3 regions of the Streptomyces sp. NPDC090798 genome follow, and region 2 is predicted to be linked to each of the others. Evidence: riboswitches for the same ligand, from Rfam matches in the RefSeq annotation. Region 2 holds a riboswitch; each other region holds the start of a gene.

Region 1 (2,256 bases), on a different contig from region 2:
CGCTCACCACGGAGTTCACCGTGGACCGCGACCAGTTCGACCTGGGCTGGAACCAGATGGGCATGATCCGCGGCCTGACCACCGTCACCGGCACGCTCGTCTTCACGCGCGCCAAGGCCTGATCTTCACGCGCGCCAAGGCCTGATCTTCACGCGCGCCAAGGCCTGATCTTCACCCGCGTCAGGGCCTGAGCCGACGCGGCGCCGGGGCCCGGGGCCCGGGGCCTGCGGCCCTGTCGGCCCCGGCGACTTTGGCGTACGCGCTCAGCGGACCTTGCCGTGGAAGGCCGGGTGGGCGTCGAGCCGACGTACGTAGTCCTGGAGGCGACCGTACGGGCCGAGGGATTCCGTCGGGCCGAGTTGGGTCAGGGCCACCCAGAGGTCGACGTCCGCGGCCGTCAGCTCGTCGCCCAACGCATAGGGGTGCGAGGCGAGTTGCCGGTCCAGCGACTGGAGTGCCGTCGTGCGCGCAAGCGGCGGCGCGGTGGGGGTGACGTCGCGGTCGAGGAGTTCGCGCAAGGCGTCGATGTCCGCGGTGAGGGCCGGTGGGTTGAGCCGGGGGAGGCGGGCGTCGCCCTGACAGGCCGGCAGTCCGGCGAGGTCGCGCAGGATGTCGGGCGTGTGGTTGCTCACGATCCGTCCGCTCCAACGGTCGCACAGCGCGGGCGCGGTGAGCGGACCGTCGTAGTGATGCCAGGTGGCCTCGTACGCGCCGCGCAGTGCGGCGAACGCGCCAGGTGTCTCGGCGGGAAGCGTCAGCAGCGTGGTGGCGACCGAGTCGTGGAGACCGAGCAGCTCCAGGGTGACCGAGATGCGCAGCGAACGCGGACAGCCCGCGGAGAGGTACAGCTGATAGCGGTGCGGCGCCGGGTAGAAACCGCCGGCCAGGCCGACGCCGATGCGGCTGCGGATGCGGTGCGGGCGAGGGGCGGCGAGCGAGACTGTCTTGGGCATGACTCTCCAGGGAACGTCGAAGCCCCCGCGGCCCGTTGGGCGGCGGTGGCGGAACGGAGTGACTGCGCTGACGTACGGACCTGTCCGGATCGCGGGACGCGCCTGGCCGGACGGACCGCATGGACCAGTACGCGCTGGACGAACCGCATGGACTAGTACGCGCTGGAGACCCGCTGCAGATCGATGTGCAGGCGCCTGGTCAGACCGTTCGTGCTCCTCCTGGCCATTCCCATCGCTCCCGTGTCCGGGGCTCGCGAGAGGCGAGACCACGCTTGCCCCGCCGCACCGGCGGAACCCGGTCGTCACCCGGGGCACCCCGTCGCGGTGGAAGGGTTGCCTGTCAGCGGGCCGGGGCCGATAACCGCGTCGAACGGGAGGAACCCGCACGACGGGCGCTGACAATCGTGACCGTCCCTGTCAGTCTCGGTGCGGTCCGCGGAGCCGTCAAGAAGGCATATGCGCGGTCTCACCACGTGGTCATTCCGGCCGGTGCGCGTTGACATTCGTTTGGGGCCATGCCTAACTTACGCCGCATCGGACCGGATCGATTCCGGTCCCTTCGAGGCCCAGCGGGGCGGAATGGTGACGGTGAACGCGATGTACGCAGCTGACGGGACGACCGCTTCGCGGCGCCACGGCTGCCCCGCCACCGCACTGTGTTGTCCCTCCCGCGGCGCCCGCCGTCTCTGTCAGGGCTGACCGCTTCCGCCTTCCGCGGCATTGAACGTCCGCACGGCTCGACCTCCCTCACCCGCCGCCCTGTCGGCGTGCTGTCGGTGAGCCTCCCCCTCCGTACCCCCTGACATCCGTCTGTCCCCGCGCGCACCGCCGTCGTACGGGCCGCGGCGGTGTGTCCGCATTCGTTGGAGCCCTCCATGAGTGAATCCCTGGGCTCCGCCGTGCCGTTGAGCACGACGGAGCCCCGCCCGGCCGCGGCACAGCGCGTGCTGCCCCTGCGCCACCCCGGCCGCTGGATCGCCTCGGCGGTCGTGCTCGTCGTGGTCGCCCAGATCGTCCACGGGCTGGCGACCAACCCCTTCTTCCAGTGGGACCGGTTCCAGTACTGGTTTCTGCGTCCCACGATTCTCGACGGCCTGCTCATCACCCTCGAAGTGACGCTCTACAGTGCCGTGTTGGGCCTGCTCGGGGGCATCCTGCTCGCGCTGGCCCGGCTCTCCAGGAGCCCCGTGCTGCGCGCGGTGAGCTGGGTCTACATCTGGCTGTTCCGCTCGGTGCCGCTCATCGTCGTCCTGCTCTTCCTCTACAACTTCAGCGCGCTCTACAAGACGCTGAGCCTTGGTGT
Region 2 (2,256 bases):
GAGCAACTTGATCGCGTCGACGACCTGCTCGTCGTTCACGTCCTCCACGGCCCCACCCGTGCGCCGCGCGATGTCCAGCACGTACGGCCCGTCGGCCGGGTTGCCGATGGCGAGCGACTTGGCGATGGTGTTCGGCTTCTGGGGCCGTACGACGTCGTGGCCCGCCTTGTAGGCGACGGACACCGGCGAGCAGCCCTCGGCCTGGGCGCCGAAGATCTTGTACGGCTTGTCCTCGACCAGTCCGAGCTTGATCAGCTCCTGAAGACCCTTGTCGATCTTCGTGAGCTGGGAGCCGGAGGCGATGGGGATCACCAGCTGGTCGGGGAGCTTCCACCCCAGCTGCTCGCAGATCTCGTACGCGAGGGTCTTGGAGCCCTCCGCGTAGTACGGCCGCAGGTTGACGTTGACGAAGCCCCAGCCCTCGCCGGCCGGGTCGCCGATCAGCTCGGAGCAGAAGCGGTTCACGTCGTCGTAGTTGCCCTCGATGCCGACGAGCTCGCCGCCGTAGATCGCGGCCATGACGACCTTGCCCTGCTCCAGGTCGTGCGGGATGAACACGCAGGAGCGGAAGCCGGCGCGGGCGGCGGCGGCACCCACGGCGCCGGCGAGGTTGCCGGTGGAGGAGCAGGAGAGGGTGGTGAAGTCGAACGCGCGGGCGGCCTCGATGGCCTGGGCGACGACGCGGTCCTTGAAGGAGTGCGTCGGGTTGCCGGAGTCGTCCTTGACGAAGAGCTTGCCGGCCTCGACGCCCAGCTCGCGGGCGAGGTTGTCGGCCTTGACGAGCTTGGTCCAGCCGGGGTTGATGTTCGGCTTGTCGGCGACGTCGGCCGGGACGGGCAGCAGCGGCGCGTAGCGCCAGATGTTCGCGGGGCCCGCTTCGATGCGCGCCCGGAGCTCTTCGGTTTCGTAGGCCGAGAAGTCGTACGCGATCTCCAGCGGGCCGAAACACTCCTCGCAGGCGAAGACCGGGCCGAGCGGCACGCGGTGCCCGCACTCGCGGCAGGAAAGCGCGGCGGCGGGTCCGAGATCCACACCGACTACGGTGGTGGTGTCGCCCGCGACAGGGTTCGTGGTGCTTGCAACGGTCGAACTTGCAACAGTCTGCGCAGCCATGGAGGCGAGGCCCTTTCTCCTCATCTTCCTCACGACGCACTTCGCCGTGAGACGGATTTGGCACCTTCCCTAGCCGGGAGCCTCGCCACATCAATGTGACAGGAACCAGCTGGAGGGTTGCCGGGGCTTCATCGGGCCGTATCCCTCTGCCCCTCTGGATGAGCGGTATTCGGTTGTGTCGTGCGGTGGTGCGGTGGTCCGCAAATGATCTACGACATGCGATGGTCATCCGCGTTGTTCAAGACTGTAACCGAAGGCCAGGACAGTTGAGATAGTCGTCCGAACCGCGAGATGGATCACACCGTGAGACACCGGGTGATCAGACAGTGAGGAGCCGCAGACTGTGCTGAAGGAAACTGAGCGCTGGCTGAGCAATCGCTCCTGGTCCGTGACCGATCGCCCGCTCCACCAACTCATGTCCGCCAAACGGGCCACGGGCTCCTCGGTGAGCGTCGTCCTGCCGGCGCTGAACGAGGAGGAGACGGTCGGCGAGATCGTCGCCATCATCCGCCACGACCTGATGCAGCAGGTGCCCCTCGTCGACGAGATCGTCGTCATCGACTCGGGCTCGACCGACCGCACCTCGGAGGTGGCCGCCGCGGCGGGCGCGCGCGTGGTGCACCGGGACGAGATCCTGCCGCGCATCCCGACCGTGCCCGGCAAGGGCGAGGTGCTGTGGCGTTCCCTCCTCGTGACGAGCGGGGACATCATCTGTTTCATCGACGCGGACCTGAAGGAGTTCTCCTCGGACTTCGTCGCCGGGATCGTGGGACCGCTGCTCACCGAGCCCGGTGTGGACCTCGTCAAGGCGATGTACGACCGTCCGCTCGGCGGTGCGGCGGGCCAGGGCGGCCGGGTCACCGAACTCATGGCCCGCCCCCTCCTCAACATGCACTGGCCGCAGCTGGCCGGCTTCGTGCAGCCGCTCGGCGGGGAGTACGCGGCCCGCCGCTCGCTGCTCGAACAGCTCCCCTTCCCCGTCGGGTACGGGATCGAGCTGGGCATGCTGGTCGACGCCCTGCACCTGGTGGGCCTGGACGCGCTCGCCCAGGTCGACGTGGGCGTGCGCAAGCACCGCCACCAGGACGGGCAGGCACTGGGCCGGATGTCCGCCGCGATCTACCGCACGGCCCAGCTCCGGCT
Region 3 (2,256 bases), on a different contig from region 2:
CGCTCGTCTTCCGCGGTGACGACGGCCTGGACGAGCTGACCACCACCGCGACGTCCCGGGTCTGGGTCGTCCGCGACGGCAAGGTCACCGAGGAGCGCTTCGACCCGCGTGACGTCGGCCTCGAACTCGTCCCCGTGGAGGCCCTGCGCGGCGCCGACGCGTCCTACAACGCGGACGTCGCCCGTCGCCTGCTCAACGGCGAGACGGGGCCCGTACGGGATGCTGTGCTCCTGAACTCCGCGGCGGCCCTCGTCGCCCTGTCCCCGACCGACGCACCACTCGCGGACCAGCTCCGCGCCGGCATGGCGAAGGCGGCGGAGGCGATCGACTCGGGGGCGGCGAAGCGGACGCTGGAACGCTGGGTGGCAGCGAGCCAGTCGTAGCCCGGGTCCTTCGACCGCAAGCCGATGGAGCGTGCTCCCCGCCCGCCCCGGCCTTAGTCGTCCGCGGTCCGGTGGAGCTTGCTCGCGCAGTTCCCCGCGCCCCTGGTGCGGGGCTGCGCCCCGAGTTCCCCGTGCTCCTTCAGGGGCGCGGGGAACTGCGCGATCTTTTGGGGGTCTGGGGGCGGAGCCCCCAGGTAGGGATGGGACGGGTAGGGGCGGCGGGGGCGAGGAACGTGGGAGCCCGGCCCGGCGTCCCGGTATGCGGACAGTGGGGTTGCGGGCGGAAGATCTTGTGGCAGGATGCCGTATCAGGTCATGAGCGACAGCCATCAGGCCCCGGCCGGCTGTCCGGCAACCCTCCGTCCGTGGCGGGGTGCCCCGGGTGAAGACCAGGCCGTAGGCAGCGAGGTCTACGGCAAGCGCGGACCCCTCGAGAATCCCAGGGGTCCTGGTCGTTCGAGGGAGCCTTCTGTGAGCAAGCGAATGCGATAGGGCGTAGAGCCCCGCCTCCGCACACCCTTTTGCCTTTCCTCCCTGCGCCGAGCCGTGCAGTCGCACACCCGTACCCCCGTGCACCCGGCCCGCGCAGCGATTCCGCCTGCCTCTCACAGGAGCTCGCCATGTCTGTCCCCACCGCTGCCGCCGACCAGACAGTTTGTGCACCCCTGCCCGTTCTGGGCCGAGACGTCACCGTCCCGCTCGTGACCGGCGGCGAGGTCACCTACGCCGCGCTCGACTACGCCGCCAGCGCCCCCGCCCTCCAGCGGGTGTGGGACGACGTCGCCGCGTACGCCCCGTACTACGGCAGCGTGCACCGCGGCGCCGGGTACCTCTCCCAGCTGTCCACCGACCTCTTCGAGAACGCCCGCAGGACCGTCGCGGAGTTCCTCGACTGCCGGGGCGAGGACCAGGTCGTCTTCACCCGCTCCACCACCGACTCCCTCAACCTGCTCGCCGCCACCCTTCCGGCCGACTGCCAGGTGTTCGTCTTCGAGACGGAACACCACGCCTCGCTGCTGCCGTGGAAGGACGCCCGGGTCACCTACCTCAACGCGCCCCGCACTCCGCAGGAGGCCGTCACGGCCCTGGAGCGGGCCCTCGCCGCCCGCGATCCCTACGGCCCGGCCCTGGTCTGCGTCACCGGCGCCTCGAACGTCACCGGCGAACTGTGGCCGGTGCGCGAGCTGGCCGCCGCCGCGCACGCGCACGGTGCCCGGATCGTCCTGGACGCCGCCCAGCTCGCCCCGCACCACCCGGTGTCGGTGCGGGACCTCGACGTCGACTGGGTCGCCTTCTCCGGGCACAAGCTGTACGCGCCGTTCGGCTCCGGCGTGCTCGCCGGCCGCGCCGACTGGCTGCGCGAGGCCGAGCCGTACCTCGCGGGCGGCGGCGCCAGCCGCAAGGTCACGCGGCGGGCGGACGGCGGCGTGGACGTGGAGTGGCACGAGAGCGCGGCCCGGCACGAGGCCGGTTCGCCGAACGTGATCGGCGCCTACTCCATCGCCGCCGCCTGCAAGGCGCTGACCGAGGCCGGTTTCGACACGCTCGTCGCCCGCGAGGAGCGGCTGATCGGGGCCGTCCGTGCCGGTCTGGCCGAGGTGCCCGAGGTCCGCGTCCTGTCGCTGTTCGGCGACGACGCCCCGCGCGTCGGCGTCATCTCGTTCGTCGTCGAGGGATGGAACAGCTCGCACTTCGCGGCCGCGCTGTCCGCCGAGTACGGGATCGGGGTGCGGGACGGTCTCTTCTGCGCCCACCCGCTGGTGCGCACGCTGCTCGGCAGCGATCCGCAGACACAGGGGGAGTGCGGGGCGCCCGAGGCGGCGCCCGGGGAGAAGTCCCTCAACGCGATCCGCGTCAGCTTCGGGGCCGGTAC

The links. Region 2 has a riboswitch for S-adenosylmethionine ahead of thrC (threonine synthase). Riboswitches for the same ligand answer to the same signal wherever they lie in the genome.
Region 1: linked by a shared signal. The riboswitch ahead of ACIQTP_RS07235 (putative leader peptide) and the one ahead of thrC (threonine synthase) in region 2 are both predicted to bind S-adenosylmethionine.
Region 3: linked by a shared signal. The riboswitch ahead of ACIQTP_RS19250 (aminotransferase class V-fold PLP-dependent enzyme) and the one ahead of thrC (threonine synthase) in region 2 are both predicted to bind S-adenosylmethionine.

The regions. Positions count from the first base shown of each region.
Region 1 covers NZ_JBIVXA010000002.1:664,178-666,433, reverse strand. Annotated here, with positions in the region: gene ACIQTP_RS07245 (YceI family protein) at 1-122, shown strand, start outside; gene ACIQTP_RS07240 (glutathione S-transferase C-terminal domain-containing protein) at 264-953, opposite strand; gene ACIQTP_RS07235 (putative leader peptide) at 1,106-1,180, opposite strand; SAM riboswitch class IV at 1,217-1,363, opposite strand; gene ACIQTP_RS07230 (amino acid ABC transporter permease) at 1,829-2,256, shown strand, end outside.
Region 2 covers NZ_JBIVXA010000013.1:61,531-63,786, reverse strand. Annotated here, with positions in the region: gene thrC (threonine synthase) at 1-1,113, opposite strand, end outside; SAM riboswitch class I at 1,131-1,278, opposite strand; gene ACIQTP_RS27280 (glucosyl-3-phosphoglycerate synthase) at 1,457-2,256, shown strand, end outside.
Region 3 covers NZ_JBIVXA010000008.1:123,748-126,003, reverse strand. Annotated here, with positions in the region: gene trpD (anthranilate phosphoribosyltransferase) at 1-383, shown strand, start outside; SAM riboswitch class IV at 695-811, shown strand; gene ACIQTP_RS19250 (aminotransferase class V-fold PLP-dependent enzyme) at 1,004-2,256, shown strand, end outside.